3 regions of the Rhizobium sp. NXC14 genome follow, and region 2 is predicted to be linked to each of the others. Evidence: predicted binding sites of a transcription regulator. Region 2 holds the regulator's gene; each other region holds the start of a gene.

Region 1 (5,466 bases), 2.2 Mb from region 2:
CACGAGGTGATCAACACCAATCTGACCGGCCTGTTCAACATGACGCATCAGGTCTGGAGCGGCATGCGCGACCGCAGCTTCGGCCGCATCGTCAATATCTCGTCAATCAACGGCCAGAAGGGCCAGATGGGCCAGGCGAACTATTCGGCGGCCAAGGCGGGCGATCTCGGCTTTACCAAGGCGCTTGCTCAGGAAGGGGCGGCGAAAAACATCACCGTCAATGCCATCTGCCCCGGTTATATCGGAACGGAAATGGTGCTTGCCGTGCCGGAGAAGGTACTGAATGAACGCATCATTCCGCAGATCCCGGTCGGCCGGCTCGGCGAGCCCGAAGAAATTGCCCGCTGCGTCACCTTCCTCGTCTCCGACGATGCTGGTTTCATCACCGGTTCGACGCTGACGGCCAATGGTGGGCAATTCTTCGTTTAAGACAGGACGAACGTTTGTTGATTTGCAAAGGCGCGTTGCAGGACGCGCCTTTGCTTTTTGTCCGGGAGCTCAGAAGCGCTTGCCGGTGTTCCGGTCCCGCTGAACCCGAATCTTGACAGGCACTCGCTGCCGCGAGCGACCTCCGCTGCGAAGAGCTGAGACCGCTGATGTCAGGAAAGCCGCGGCAACGAGAATGGCGACGGTGGAATTCAGGACAATCTGGTCCATGCAAATATTCCTTTCAGTGCCTCGGGCGATGGTACCTGCCCTGCGCTCACGAAGGAAATATGCGCCAAGCTAGTGGGCGCCGGTAGATTTGACTTTCACGACCGTTCGTCAACGTCACATTTACGAACGCGCCGGCAAAGAAAACGGGCGCCGAAGCGCCCGTTGGGAGTCCGATATGACTTGTCGGTCAGTAGCGGCAACGAGCCTCGTAGCGGCGGCCGTAGCGGTCGCGATAGATGCAGTAGCCGCGGCGTTCGACCGACTGGCCGATCAGGGCGCCGGTCAGACCGCCGGCAACCGCGCCGACAGCGGCACCACCCCAGCTGTTGGTGACCGCGCCGCCGATGACCGCACCGGTGCCGGCGCCGATCGCCGTGCCCTGTTCGGTCGCCGTGCAGGATGCGAGAGCGCCCACGAGCGCGCCGATAAGAACAATCTTCTTCATCATGTCGTAACTCCCCAAGTTGTCGGGCTTTAAATGCGGCCCATTAGTACAAGGATAATGATAATGACGAGAACTAGCCCCAAACCGCCGGAAGGTCCATAGCCCCAGCCACGGCTATAACCCCAGTTTGGCAGAGCTCCGATCAAGAGCAGAATGAGGATAACGAGAAGTATCGTGCCAAGCATGGTGTTTTTCCTTCATTTCATCCGCAATCTGGATGGACAAGAAACACGCATTGGCGATTTTTGTTCCCGGTTGGGCGCGTAAATTAGCACGCAAGGCGATTCATGGTTTGTGATCCGTCACCCCTCACAAACCGTCCGTATGGTTAAAAAAGCATTTAAATACAATATGTTGCGGTGAACAAAGCAGGAAGGTCTCGCTGTCTCCGATTCGTCGGTGATTCGTTCCGTTTTTGATCGACCCCACTGGGCAAGCGGGTCCGGCTTAACGCTGTGTGAATTTGCTCGCCGGAAGATTAACACCGACGTGACGAGATCTCGCCGCCTGCCCCGCATCTAGCGGCAGAACATGGCGACGCCACCAGATATGGCCGTGAACGAAAGGGGAAAGCCGAGCAGTCGGCGATTCGTCGCTGATTTGTTCCGGATTTGATCGAGATGTTATTTCGACGCATTTTTCACTTGGCAGAAAGCGTATGCCAGACCTCCGGCACGGTCACAAAATACCAACAGGAGAGAGTTCCGCGATTCAGCATTTAGTAGGAAAAAGTGATTCAAAATCAATACTTAGCCGTGAACAAAAGCTGAATCAATAGGAGTCAGTGATTCGTCTCTGATTCGTTCTCACGCTGTTCCGAATTGGAAATACGCACCGTCGAGACGACTCGCAAAGGTCGCAATCCCCGAGGCATTTTGAAATCTGCCCTTGCGTTTGCGGCGGTAGCTGTCCATGTGTTCTGTGCCTCCATCGAGATGGCAAAATTTTTCCCGGGGCGCGCCTGCCTCACTTGCATGGACCATGACTCTGACTTCGCAGCCGATGATTCTGAGCGGGCGCGGTGTGACCGCGGTGCTTGGACCAACCAATACCGGCAAGACCCATTATGCCATCGAGCGCATGGTCGCACACGGGACCGGCGTGATCGGCCTGCCGCTCAGGCTCCTGGCCCGCGAGGTCTATACGCGGGTGGTGGAGAAGGTCGGCTTGCAGAACGTGGCGCTGGTCACCGGCGAAGAAAAGATTTCGCCGCCCAATGCGCGTTTTTCCGTCTGCACTGTCGAGGCGATGCCGCGGGAGACCAAAGCCGCCTTTGTCGCGATCGACGAGGTACAGCTCGCGGGCGATCTCGAGCGTGGCCATATCTTTACCGACCGCATCCTGCATCTTCGCGGCCGCGATGAAACGCTGTTACTGGGTGCAGGGACGATGCGGCCGATCCTGCAGCATATCCTGCCGGGTATCACCATCGTCGAGCGGCCGCGGCTTTCGCATCTCCTTTACGCCGGGCAGAAGAAGATCACCCGGCTGCCGCAGCGCTCCGCCATCGTCGCCTTTTCCGCCGACGAGGTCTATGCCATCGCCGAACTGATCCGCCGGCAGCGCGGCGGTGCGGCAGTCGTGCTGGGGGCGCTGAGCCCCCGCACCCGCAATGCGCAGGTCGCGCTCTATCAGGCGGGCGACGTCGAATATCTGGTGGCGACCGATGCGATCGGCATGGGCCTCAACCTCGACGTCGATCACGTCGCCTTCGCCCAGGACCGGAAATTCGACGGCTATCAGTTCCGCAACCTCAATCCGGCCGAACTCGGCCAGATCGCCGGCCGCGCCGGGCGGCACGTGCGGGACGGCACCTTCGGCGTCACGGGACAGGTCTCGCCTTTCGACGAGGAACTGGTGCAGCGCATCGAGGGACATGAATTCGACAACGTCAAGGTTCTGCAGTGGCGCACGACGGAGATGGACTTCTCCTCGATTCAGTCGCTGCGCGCCAGCCTGGAGGCCGGGCCGCGCGTGCCCGGGCTGACGCGGGCGCTGCCGGCGGTCGACCAGCAGGCGCTCGAGCAGCTTTCGCGCTACCCCGAGGTAATGGACCTCGCCGACAGGCCGGCCCGCGTCGAAAAACTCTGGGAGGCTTGCGCGCTGCCCGATTACCGGCGTATCACTCCGGCCCAACATGCCGATCTTATTTCGACCCTCTTTTCCGATCTCGTGCGCTATGGCACGGTGAACGAGCAGTTTCTTGCGGAGCAGGTTCATCGCTCGGATCGAACTGATGGGGAAATTGACACGCTTTCGGCGCGAATCGCGCAGATAAGGACCTGGACCTACGTTTCGAATCGGCCCGGCTGGCTTGCCGATCCGACACATTGGCAGGAAAAGACGCGGGAAATCGAAGATCGATTGTCCGATGCGTTACATGAAAGGTTGACGAAACGCTTTGTTGATCGCAGGACATCTGTGCTCATGAAGCGCCTGAGAGAGAATGCGATGCTGGAAGCTGAAATCAGTGTGAATGGCGATGTCTTCGTTGAAGGACATCATGTAGGGCAGTTGAGCGGATTCCGTTTCACCCCGGTGGCGGGAACGGATGGACCGGATGCCAAGGCGGTTCAGGCTGCGTCGCAGAAGGCGCTGGCGCTCGAGTTCGAGGCCCGTGCAGCCCGGCTGCATGCCGCGGGTAACAGCGATCTGGCGATCGGTTCGGATGGATTGATCCGTTGGCTCGGCGACCCAGTGGCGCGGCTTTCCGGCAGCGATCACGTCATGCGGCCGCGCGTGATCCTGCTCGCCGACGAGCAGTTGACGGGCAATGCCCGCGATCACGTCGCCGCCCGCATCGAACGATTCGTCAATCATCACATCAGCACGGTATTGAAGCCTCTGGACGATCTGTCGCGCGCCGAAGACCTGCAGGGCCTTGCCAAGGGTCTTGCCTTCCAGCTGGTCGAAAATCTCGGCGTGCTCTTCCGCCGCGACGTCACCGAAGAAGTGAAGTCGCTGGATCAGGAGGCTCGCGCCTCCATGCGCCGCTACGGCGTGCGTTTCGGGGCCTATCATATCTTCGTTCCGGCCCTTCTGAAGCCGGCACCGGCCGAACTGATCACGCTGCTCTGGGCGTTGAAGAACGACGGTCTCGACAAGCCGGGCTACGGCGATCTCATTCCCGTGCTTGCCGCTGGCCGCACCTCCGTTGTCACCGATCCGAGCTTCGAGCGGATGTTCTACAAGCTCGCCGGCTTCCGTTTCCTCGGCAAGCGCGCCGTGCGCATCGACATTCTGGAGCGGCTTGCCGATATCATCCGTCCGCTGCTGCAATGGAAGCCCGGACAGAACAATCGTCCGGAAGGCGCCTATGACGGTCGCCGTTTCACGACGACGACGGCGATGCTGTCGATTCTCGGGGCAACGCTCGAGGACATGGAAGAGATCCTCAAGGGCCTCGGCTATCGCGCCGATGCCGTGAAGGCGGAAGAGGCGTCGGCCCATCTTGCGGCGCAGGACGCAGCTTCAGCCCCTGCCGCCTCCGCGGAAATGTCCGGGGAAGAAGCGGTAGAAAAAGCCGATCACGACGATGCCGACGCGGCGACGGAAGAGGCTGCTTCCGAGCCATCAGCAGCCGAGGCGGCGTCGACGGCAGCCGAGACCCCCGCGCCAGAAGCGACCGACAACGACGCTGCGGCCGAAGTGACCGAGACAGCCGCGTCGGCAGAGACTGCCGCTTCCGGGGAAGCTGGCGGGCCGGCGGAACCAAAGCCGGTTCTTTTGTGGCGTCTCGGCGGTCGCAATGACAATCACCGCCAGGCACGCGGCGGCCATGGCGAACGCAGGGGCGGCCAGAACCAGGAGCGCGGCGAGCGCAATCGTCGTCCGAACGGCGGTGAAGGCGGCGAGGGCAATCGCAGCGGCGACGGGCGCGACAACCGTCACGGCCGCGGCAAGGATGGTGGCGGCCGCGACGGCGGCAGGCCGCAGCAGGCAAGGGGCGAGCGCAAGGACCAGCCGCGCGGTGATCGTCAGGACCGTGGCGATCGGAAGGACAGCGGCGAGCGTAACGATCGCAATGACCGTAACGACCGGAACAACAATCGCGGCGCCCAGCCGCTGCGCTTCGAGGCCAAGCCGCCGCGCAAGGAGAAGCCGATCGATCCGGATTCGCCCTTCGCCAAGCTCGCAGCCCTCAAGGAACAGATGAAGAAGTAGTCATGGGCGGGGAGACACAGCCGGCAAGCGGTTCGCGCCAGCGCATCGACAAGTGGCTGTTCTTCACGCGCGTGGTGAAGTCGCGCTCGCTGGCCCAGAGCCACGTCCAGTCAGGGCATGTGCGCATCAATGGCGAGCGCTGCAGTCACCCGAGCCAGACGGTCAAGCCGGGCGACCGCGTCGAACTGACGCTGGAGCGG
Region 2 (5,466 bases):
GAGGCGCCCGAGGGAACGGCCGCGCGGCCCATGCTGCCGTCTTCGAGATAGACGTCGACTTCGACGGTGGGGTTGCCACGGCTATCGAGGATCTCGCGGGCGATGATATCGGTGATTGCAGTCATGGGTTCTTCCTGCTCAGTGGGTGATAAGTCGTTCGAAGCCTGTCATAATCGAAGGCGTGCAAATTACAATGGCGCAATTTCCCGCCTTCGAAGGGGTATTGCATCGTGGCCTAAACCACGATCATGTCAGCCTGTTGAACGTTAGGCCTTGGCGATCGCATCGAAGGCAAGCAACTTCTCAAGCAGTCGCGGCATGTCCTTGAGATAGACCATGTTCGGCCCGTCGGACGGTGCGTTGTCGGGATCCTGATGGGTTTCGACGAAGACGCCGGCAATTCCCGTCGCCACTGCCGCGCGCGCCAGCGTTTCCACGAACTCGCGCTGGCCGCCGGAGGAATCGCCCTGCCCGCCCGGCTGCGCCACGGAATGGGTGGCGTCAAAAATGACGGGAGCCCCCATCGCCGCCATGATCGGCAGCGAACGCATGTCGGAAACCAGCGTATTGTAGCCGAAGGAGGCACCGCGCTCGCACAAGAGCACATTCGGATTGCCGCTGGCGTTGAGCTTCTTCAGAACGTTCTTCATATCCCAAGGGGCGAGGAACTGGCCCTTCTTGACATTGACGGCGCGGCCGGTTCTGGCGGCGGCGATCAGAAGGTCGGTCTGACGGCAGAGGAAGGCCGGGATCTGCAGAACATCGACCACCCTGGCCACCTCGGCGCATTGCTCGGCCGTATGGACGTCGGTTATGACGGGAAAGCCGAATTCCTTCTTGAGGTCGGCAAAGACCTCCATGCCCTTTTCCAGGCCGATGCCGCGTTCAGCCGAGAGCGAGGTACGGTTCGCCTTGTCGAAGGAGCTCTTGTAGACGAGGCCAATGCCGAGCTTGCCGCAAAGCTCCTTCAGCGTGCCGGCGACCATGAAGGCGTGATCCCGGCTCTCCATCTGGCATGGACCGGCGATCAGCGACAAGCGGCCAGTATTGGAAAAAGTCACCTGGCCTTCGCCTTCGCCGATCCTGACTTCGGAATTCGTGTCGGTGCTCATCGTGTTTCCTCGAAGGCGAAGAGCGCACCCTGCCCGGGCGTGGGCTTCACCAGAATGCGATTGTTCTTGCGTGTGAATGTGATCCCGTTAGCACCCAAATGCGCTTCTGTCACGGCAAGATCGATGACGGTGAAGAGGATTGCCCGCCCCCGCAGGCCGCGATCGGCTGATGAGACAGCGGTTTCGAAATAGGCCTCCAGCCCTTCCGGCGTCATCAAGCTGATCTTTGCATTCGATGCCGCGATATTCACGCCGAAACCGGTTTTCTCCACCGCCGCCTGCCCAATCGCGAGCCCGACGAAGGCGGCGAATGCCGCCGGGTCCGGTGCACAAAGTGCGATCTCGGCAATGCCGATCACGCCATTGGCGTGCGTCTCCAGCGCGGCGCGATCTGTAGGGAACGAATTGATGCGCTGGCAAGTAAAGAGAAAGAAATCGGGGGCGCGCAAATCAGCTGCAAAGGCCAGCTTAAAGCTGCCGACGCTCTCCGAACCGTCCGGCATCCGCATCGGCCGGCTGAACTGCAACATCTCACCGGCGCTCGCGCCGTTGCTGACGAAGCGCTTATGATCGAGGTCGGCATCCTCGCTGAGGAAGGCCAGCGCAGAAAGTCCCTCCTCGCCGCAGCGGAAACGGAAGGCGCGATTGCGGGCGATGAAGACGTTGCCCTGGCGGGCCGCTGCCTCGCTCTCGTCGACACTCGCCACGCCAAGCGGCTCCAGATAGGTCTTGTCGGCGAAAAAGACGCAGGCATTCTCCGTTCCGAAGGGATGGCGTGCATCGGCGGCGACGGTGAAACCGAGCTTGCCAAGCCTCTCACGCGCCAGATCGATATTGACCACGGGCAGCACGACATGATCCAGCGGGTGCGACCTGGCGGAATGCGCGTTCATGAATATCCCTCCTGAAACCGGCAAGAGATGTGCGACAGCACCTCCCTCAATGCAAGACATGTGCGCCAATCCGGCAAATGAAAATAAAAATCTCCACGAGTTGACGTGAACTTTTACGGAAATTTAGCTACTTGCGGAACACATATGGAACATATAGTGTCCGTTCTGGATTTGTTTCAATCACGGGGTCTGACGTCGATGCTCACGCGCAAACAACAGGAGCTTCTCCTTTTCATCCATGAGCGCATGAAGGAATCCGGCGTTCCTCCCTCTTTCGACGAAATGAAGGATGCCCTGGATCTCGCCTCGAAATCCGGCATTCACCGCCTGATCACGGCGCTTGAGGAACGCGGCTTCATTCGCCGCCTACCGAACCGCGCCCGGGCGCTCGAGGTGATCAAGCTTCCGGAGGCCTATAACCCCAGTCTTCAGCGTCGCGGTTTTTCGCCGAGCGTCATCGAGGGCAGCCTCGGCAAGCCCCAGCCGGTCGCCGCCCCCGCTGCGCCAAAGCCGGTCGCCGACAATGGCAACTCCGTCTCCGTGCCGGTCATGGGACGTATCGCCGCCGGCGTTCCGATCTCGGCGATCCAGAACAACACCCACGATATCGTCGTTCCTTCAGATATGCTCGGCTCCGGTGAGCACTATGCGCTGGAGGTCAAAGGCGATTCGATGATCGACGCCGGCATCTTCGACGGCGACACCGTGATCATTCGCAACGGCAGTACCGCCAGTCCCGGCGACATCGTCGTTGCCCTCGTCGATGACGAGGAAGCAACGCTGAAGCGTTTCCGCCGCAAGGGCGCCTCGATCGCGCTCGAGGCCGCCAACCCGGCTTATGAGACCCGCATCTTCGGGCCCGACCGGGTCAAGGTGCAGGGCAAGCTCGTCGGCCTCATCCGTCGCTATCACTGACGCCGGATGGGCTGGAATCGGTAAAACGATCATTGCGCCAATCATAGGCGCGATGGCGCATCCATGGTCGCGACAAAGCATCGAATGCGGTGGCGACCTCCAGGCCGGCATCGGCGAAACGCAATTCGAGCGAGCCGGTCCTACGCAGCGTCTCGCCGGTGAAAAGCGTGCCACCTGAACGGCAGCTGTTGAAACGCAGACGGACCGAGGTCACGACGATATCGGCCGTATCGCAGGCCGGGCCGAGATAGGCGGCATTGTCGATGACGGTGACGATATGGCCATTGCCAAGTCTTGATGTGCACCAAGCCTTCTTGACGCAGGAAAAACGGTTTGCTTCACCGCCTGCTGCGGCTGCCCGCATCGCCGCACTCGCTTCGTTCTGCTGATCGCGGGAAAGCCTGACACGGCGGCCTTCTCCTTCCGGCGGGATGGCCGGACCATCCAGCATCTTCGGCGGATCATGTGTCGGCAGCACCAGCGCTCTCTGCCACTGGTCGAATATGAAATCCGGCGGGTTTTCACGGTTGGAAGCTATTGCCTCAGCCGCGACGACCGCAACCAGACTGCCATCCTCCGAAATCAGCAGATCCGGCGGCCGGGGAACCGGCAGAAGCAGCACGATGAGCGTAGAGATGGCGATGATCGAGGTGCCGACGTGGCGCAGCCGAGTGCGCAGCAGCGTCAGCAGCAGAAAGCCTGCCACCGCCACTGCGAAATACCAGGCGGGCAAGCGGCCGATGCCGATATCACCGCCCCAGCCGGACACCGTCTTGGCAACCGCAATCACCAGATCGAGGCCGAATCCGACGACCTTCCAGAGCGGAGCGTCCAAACCGAAAAGCATGAGCAACATCGCCAACAATCCGGCCGGCATGACGATGAAGGAGATAATCGGCATCGTCGCAAGGTTTGCCGGCAGGCCGTAAGCCGTCAGGCGATGAAAATGCTCAATCGAAAACAATGCGGTGGAAAAGCCGCCGATCAGCGAGGTCAGGAAGACGCCGCCGAAGAAACCGGCGACGGCAACCACCGGCCTCATGATCGGCAGTTTCAGAAAAGCGTTTTCGCGGACACGCCTGTCCTTCCACAACTGATAGCCCGATACCAAGGCCAATGTGGCGGCAAAGGACATCTGAAAGCTCGGTCCCAATACTTCCGAAGGTGAAATGGCGATGATGATGAGCGCGGAGAGAACGACATTGCGCAGGCTGATCGACGGCCGGTCGAAGAAGACGGCAATCAGCATGATGGCCATCATGATAAAGGCGCGCTCGGCCGAAACCCCGAAACCGGAGATCAGGTAATAGGCGGTGACGGCGATGAGCGCGCCGGCAGCGGCGATCTTCTTTGTCGGATAGGCTTGGGCGACGCCGGGAAAGAGGCTGAGCAGCATCCGAAAGCCGACGAAGAAGATGCCAGCCGACAGCGCCATGTTGAGGCCAGAGATCGCGACGATATGGGCAAGGCCGGACTGGCGCAGCGCCTCCGTCGTCGCGTGCGATATGGCGCACCGTTCGTCCGTCACCAGGGCAGCGGCAAAAGCGCCGGTATCGCCGGGCAGGATCGATCTTATGCGGTCGCCGATGCTGCTGCGCAGCCGGTAGAGCCATTCGAGCAGAGCCTCCGACGTGCAGCTGGCCGCCTGCAGGCCTGCCTCCAAGTCGAGTTTCTCCGGCGCACCATAGAAGAAACCGTTGGCGCCGATGCCGTCGAAATAGGCACCGAAGGAGAAGTCGTTGAGCGCGGGAAGTGCGGGGCCCGCCGGCGGCGTCAGCCGTGCCTTGCCGGTGATGATGTCGCCGATCTCGAAAGGCGCATCGGCGCCCCGGACGATCGCGGTGATGCGTCTCGGCGGCCGTTTCAGCTCCGGAGCCTCGGTGCCGGTGACGGCAAGAATGTAGCGCCAGCGCCCGCGGCCGTCGCCTTCCCGGCGTTCGACCCGGCCGGTCACCGCGGTCGTCACGGATGAATCGAGGATCACCGTCGAAGCCCGCCAGCTCTCAAACTGAGCCGAGAGCATGCCGCCCGCGAAAAGTGCCAGCGCCATGAAACTTGCGCGCAAGGCCGGCCGGCTGGGACCGGTGAGGAAAACCGCGGCCGCCGACACCAGCAAGCAGAGCAGCGATGGAACGAGGGGCAAATCCGATGCCGCAAGAAACCAGAAGGCCGATCCGGCTCCGAGGAAGACCGGCGAGAACAGCAGCATTCGGCCATGATCGGCCTCTTCGCCCAGCATGCAGGCTCCGGCAGGCAGCGATTGCCAGGCGGCGGCCAGTAGCCGATGACGCAAGGGGGTCTGCGACTGCGTCCTTACCGATTGAGTCACCACCGCAGGCGCAGGAAAATCCGGCGGATCGGCAAGGCCGACGCCCGCTTCCGGCCGCAATTCGGCTGTCGTCAATTCCTGCATGCGCCGCCCAAGATCACCCCCCGAAGTCGCCAGAATGCAACCTTCAAGTAAATACGGCAAGGATAATCGATTGAAATATGAGGGGAAATCTTAAGCGGCAAAAGGGCTGTCGAATCATCAGCTTCCGTTATGC
Region 3 (5,466 bases), on a different replicon from region 2:
CGACGGCGATGTGGAGATGGTGGAACTGCCTTGGGGGCTGCGTCCCCGAGACGGCGGACCGCGCGCCGTCGATGTCGTCCGGTCTGAAGGAAGGACGTTTCCAACCCATCGCTGCCTGGTGCCGGCGTCGGAGTTTCGTCATAAGAATTTCAGCTTCTCGCTCGCGAATGGCGACTGGTTCTATTTCGCGGGGATCTGGCGCCCGGCGACTGAGGATTGGCCTGAGGCATATGCCATCCTGACCATCGATGCGAATGCGGATATTGCGCCCTACCACGATCGTCAAATGGCGGTGCTGACGCGCGATCAACGCATGGCATGGCTCGATTGTCTTCTCCCGGAAGACGAAATCCTGCGGCCGCTGCCGGGAGGGACGTTCCGCGTCAAGCGCCACGCGGGCGCGCCTGCCCAGCCGATGCTGGCCGTCTAAAGCGCCAACCGCAACTGCGGCTCCCTTCCAGAAGCTTGCCGTTCCAAAGAGGACAGGGTGACACCGAGCAGGCGAATACCCTTGCGCGGCGGAAAGATCGGCCCCAGCAGTAGGCCGACGATCTCTTCGAGGTCAGAGATCGCCGGCAGAGGGGCCACAACTGTCTTGCTGCGGCTGATCTGGTTGAAGTCGGCATATTTGACCTTGAGCGTCACCGTCTTGGCGCCGATCCCATTGGCCTCGCAATAACCCCATACCTTTTCGATCAACGGCTGGAGTCCTTCGCGGGCCGGCTCGTACGCATGGAGATCCTGCGAAAACGTATCCTCGGCGCCGACGGATTTCCGCACTCGGTTTGGCTTGACCTGGCGCTCGTCAATGCCGCGGGCAATGCCGTAGAAATAGGGTCCTGACTTGCCGAAATGTTCGACCAGGAATTCGAGCGTCTTCTCCTTGAGATCGGCGCCGGTGTCGATACCGAGCCGACGCATCTTTTCCGCCGTCGCCGGTCCGACGCCATGGAATTTCTTGACGGGAAGCTGTTGAACGAAGGCCGGCCCGTTTTTTGGCGTGATGACGGCTTGGCCATTGGGTTTGTTGAGGTCGCTTGCCATCTTGGCGAGGAACTTGTTGTAGGAAATTCCAGCCGACGCGTTGAGGCCAGTGACTTGTTTGATCCTGGCGCGGATCTCCAGTGCGATCTCGGTGGCGATCTCCATGCCCTTGAGATTATGCGTCACGTCGAGATAGGCTTCGTCGAGCGACAGCGGCTCGATGAGAGGTGTATATTCGGCAAAGATCTCACGGATCTGCTGGGATACAGCCTTGTAGACGTCGAAGCGCGGTGGCACGAAAATCAGCTCCGGACATTTTCGTTTGGCAGTCACCGACGGCATTGCCGAGTGGACGCCGAATTTGCGGGCCTCATAGCTCGCGGCCGCCACCACGCCCCGCGCCGCGGATCCGCCGACGGCGATCGGCTTGCCGCGTAACTCCGGATTATCGCGCTGCTCGACCGATGCGTAATAGGCATCCATATCTACATGGATGATTTTTCGGACCGGGGTTGAGCTCGTGTCGTTCATGGTGGCTTCAGCAATCGCGATTGCGTCGGCAGCTGGAATTTCGCGCCGAAACAAAGAGGGAACATAACAGCCTTCGGTGCCATATCAACCGGATTCAATAAGCGCTATGTCCGCCGCGACGCAAAGGGCAGGTTCAAGGAAAGCGTCGACGTCTCGCGATCGCTTTCCGCCGACAAGCGCCAGAAGGCGAAACATGGGCCAAGCAAGGTGAGGGCGACAAGGGCGATCGCAAGCACTGATTTCGGAAAACTTGCCTGCACCGCCGACCCTCTCCGATCGCCCATCGTTGGGTGGTGGGGTCGGCGCCTGCGAAAAAATTCCTAGTGCAGCCATCGATTTGAATCGCTTTATGGAATCCTTGCGAGCAGCATTGCGCTCAACTTGAGCGCGCCGATTGCGCATTGACTCGTTTTCGCTTTGAGAACAAATAAAGAACATATCGCCTCTTCTCAAGTTGAATTCAGGTCGCTGTAAGGAGATCATGACCATAACCGTCGCCACTTCGAACGCCGTTCTTGACGAGTTGCGCGAGAAAATCGCCAGCCTGAAAGGGACAGGCTTGCGCCGTCAGGGCGTCCTGCCGTTCGGTGTTGCCGAGATCGATGCGCAGCTGCCCGGAGGTGGTCTGGCCTATGGCGCGCTGCATGAAGTGGCCGGCGGCGGCAATGGCGCGATCGATGGGGCTGCCGCGGCCCTCTTCATCGGTGGCATTGCGGCGCGCACCACCGGAAAGGTGGTCTGGTGCCTGACGCGCTTCGATCTCTTCTTTCCCGCGCTCGCCCAGGTCGGGCTTCATCCGGACCGCGTTATCTTCGTCGAGTGCGACAAGGAAGAGACGGTGCTCGCAAGCTTCGAGGAGGCGCTGCGCTATGGCGGGCTTGGCGCCGTCGTTGCCGAACTGGTGCGCCTGCCGATGACAGCCTCACGCCGGCTGCAGTTGGCGGCTGAAAAGTCCGGAACACTCGGACTGGTGATCCGCCGCTGGCGGCGGCAGACGGAAGCCTCCGACTTCGGCATGCCGACGGCGGCGGCAACGCGCTGGCGAATCTCGGTGCTGCCGTCTGAACCGCTTCCCGTGCCGGGCGTCGGCAGGGCGCGCTGGTTGGCGGAACTGATGCGGGTGAGGGCAGGCGAGGGAGGAGAATTCATTATCGGAGCATGCGATGGCCAGGGTCGTATCTGTCTTTCTTCCGACACTGCCGACCGACCGGATCAGGCGAGCCGATCCTTCGCTCTCGGTTGAAACACCGCTGGTGGTGATCGCCAAGAGCGGCTCGAAGCGATGGATTGCGGCAGCCGATCAGGCAGCGCTCAAGCTCGGCCTTCGTGTCGGCATGCCGGCCGCCAAGGCGCAGGCGCTCGTTCAAGGCCTGATGATGATCGATGCCGATCCGACGGCCGATCTCGCGGCACTCGAACGGCTGACGCTCTGGGCCTTGTCGCAATATTCTCCCGTCGTTGCCCTGGATCCTCCCGACGGCATCGTCATGGACACGGAAGGCGCCGACCATCTTCAGGGTGGCGAAGACCTTATGTTGTCAGGCCTCGTCAATCGCTTCCGCGGCCGCGGTCTTGCAGCGCGCGCGGCGATCGCCGACACCTGGGGTGCGGCGCATGCACTCGCTCGGTCGACCGATCGCGAGACGATCATCATTCCGCGCGGCGAAACCGCTAAAGCCATCAACCGGTTGCCGCTGTCATTGCTGCGGTTGCCGGCTGACATCGTCGGAAGCCTCCGCACCCTCGGCTTTACCAGCGTGGGCGAGCTTGCGGCCACGCCGCGAGCGCCGCTGACGCTGCGTTTCGGGCCGGAAGTCGGACGGCGCCTCGACCAGATGTTCGGCCGGCTCGCCGAGCCGATCGATCCCATTCGGCCGGCTGATCTGGTCGAGGTGCATAAATCCTTTGCCGAGCCGATCGGCGCAGCCGAAACGATCGAGAAATATGTGAGCCGCCTCGTGCGGCAGCTCTGTCTTAAGCTCGAAAAGCGCGGGCTTGGCGTGCGGCGCGCCGACCTCATTGTTCATCGGGTCGACAACACCATCCAGGCGCTCCGGGCAGGCACGGCCAAACCTGTCCGCGACATCGCCTGGCTGACAAAACTGTTCAAGGATCGCATCGAGAAGATCGAGCCTGGCTTCGGTATCGAGAAGCTCAGCCTCGCCGCCATCCTCGCTGAGCCGCTCATCGAAACACAGTCGGCGTCATCGCTGATCGAAGAGCAGGTAACCGATGTGACGCCGCTCATCGATGTGCTCGGCAATCGCGGCGGCCAGCGGATTTTCCGGGTGGCACCCGTGGCAAGCGATGTCCCGGAACGCAGCGTGCAGCGGATCGCGCCGACGGCGCCGGAAGACGGCGCCACCTGGCCGTTGCATTGGCCGAGACCGTCGCGGCTTCTGGCCCATCCCGAACTGATCGAAGTGATTGCGCTTCTGCCCGATCATCCGCCGTTCTCCTTTACGTGGCGCGGCAAGCGGCGCCGGGTGAAACGCGCCGACGGCCCGGAGCGGATTTTTGGCGAATGGTGGCAACGCAGCTCGGAATGGATCGCCGTTCGTGACTACTTCGTCGTCGAGGACGATGCCGGCGAGCGCTTCTGGATTTTCCGATCCGGCGATGGCGTCGATGCGGAAACCGGATCGCACAAATGGTTCCTGCATGGAGTGTTTGCGTGATGCGCTATGCCGAACTGCAGGTGACCACGCATTTCTCTTTCCTGAGGGGAGCAAGCTCGGCGGAGGAACTGTTCGCGACCGCAAAGCTCATGGGCATCGAAGCGCTGGGCGTCGTCGACCGCAACAGCCTCGCCGGCATCGTCCGGGCGCTGGAGGCGTCGCGCGCCACGGGCCTCCGGCTCGTTGTTGGCTGCCGGCTCGACCTGCAGGACGGCATGTCGATCCTCGTCTACCCCACCGATCGGGCGGCCTATTCACGATTGACGCGGCTGCTGACGCTCGGCAAGGGCCGGGGCGGGAAAGCCAACTGCATCCTACATCTCGATGATGTCGCGCTCTATGCCGAAGGGCTGGTCGGCATCCTCGTGCCGGATATGCCGGACGACACCTGCGCCGTGCAGCTCAGGAAGATGGCCGAGGTCTTCGATGATCGCGCCTATGTTTCGCTTTGCCTGCGCCGGCGGCCCAACGATCAATTGCGTCTGCATCAACTGTCGAACCTGGCGGTGAAGGATCGGGTGAAGACCGTCGTCACGAACGATGTGCTGTTTCATGAACCCGGCCGGCGCCAGCTGCAGGATGTCGTCACCTGCATTCGAACCGGCACCACCATCGACGATGTCGGCTTCGAGCGCGAGCGCCACGCCGATCGGTTTTTTAAGCCGCCGGAAGAAATGGCGCGTCTGTTTCCCCGATACCCGGAAGCCCTGGCGCGCACGATGGAAATCGTCAAGCGGTGCAGATTCTCGCTGAAGGAATTGGTCTATCAATACCCCGAAGAGGCGCTGATCCCGGGCATGACGGCGCAGCAGTCGTTGGAGCGCTACACCTGGGAGGGCGTGAAGACGCGCTATCCAGAAGGTCTGCCAACTCACGTCGAAAAGACCATCCGCCACGAGCTGGCGCTGATCGAGACGATGAAATACGCCCCCTTTTTTTTGACGGTGTTCTCGATCGTCCGCTACGCCCGATCGCAAGGCATTCTCTGCCAGGGGCGGGGATCGGCTGCCAATTCCGCCGTCTGCTATGTGCTCGGCGTCACCTCGATCGACCCGGAAACCAATGATCTCCTGTTCGAACGGTTTGTCAGCCAGGAGCGCGACGAGCCGCCCGACATCGATGTCGACTTCGAGCATGAGCGGCGTGAGGAGGTAATCCAATGGATCTACAAAACCTATGGCCATGACAAGGCCGCACTCTGTTCGACCGTCACCCGTTACCGCGCCAAGGGCGCCATTCGCGATGTCGGGAAGGCGCTCGGCCTGCCCGAGGA

The links. The regulator LexA, encoded in region 2, represses DNA repair genes until DNA is damaged. The targets are predictions, from matches to a motif close to TGTTCNNNNTGTGTTCNG.
Region 1: the regulator LexA is predicted to act here: its motif matches at 1,904-1,921, upstream of NXC14_RS21290 (helicase-related protein).
Region 3: the regulator LexA is predicted to act here: its motif matches at 1,562-1,579, upstream of dinB (DNA polymerase IV).

The regions. Positions count from the first base shown of each region.
Region 1 is NZ_CP021030.1:4,359,752-4,365,217, forward strand. It holds gene NXC14_RS21275 (beta-ketoacyl-ACP reductase) at 1-429, shown strand, start outside; gene NXC14_RS33085 (hypothetical protein) at 499-657, opposite strand; gene NXC14_RS21280 (glycine zipper domain-containing protein) at 845-1,105, opposite strand; gene NXC14_RS21285 (DUF3309 family protein) at 1,132-1,287, opposite strand; gene NXC14_RS21290 (helicase-related protein) at 2,084-5,266, shown strand; gene NXC14_RS21295 (RNA-binding S4 domain-containing protein) at 5,269-5,466, shown strand, end outside.
Region 2 is NZ_CP021030.1:2,091,998-2,097,463, reverse strand. It holds gene eno (phosphopyruvate hydratase) at 1-125, opposite strand, end outside; gene kdsA (3-deoxy-8-phosphooctulonate synthase) at 267-1,112, opposite strand; gene NXC14_RS10335 (VOC family protein) at 1,109-2,005, opposite strand; gene lexA (transcriptional repressor LexA) at 2,204-2,920, shown strand; gene NXC14_RS10325 (ComEC/Rec2 family competence protein) at 2,901-5,333, opposite strand.
Region 3 is NZ_CP021033.1:717,865-723,330, reverse strand. It holds gene NXC14_RS31435 (SOS response-associated peptidase) at 1-430, shown strand, start outside; gene dinB (DNA polymerase IV) at 427-1,515, opposite strand; gene NXC14_RS31425 (ImuA family protein) at 1,997-2,758, shown strand; gene NXC14_RS31420 (DNA polymerase Y family protein) at 2,679-4,193, shown strand; gene NXC14_RS31415 (error-prone DNA polymerase) at 4,193-5,466, shown strand, end outside.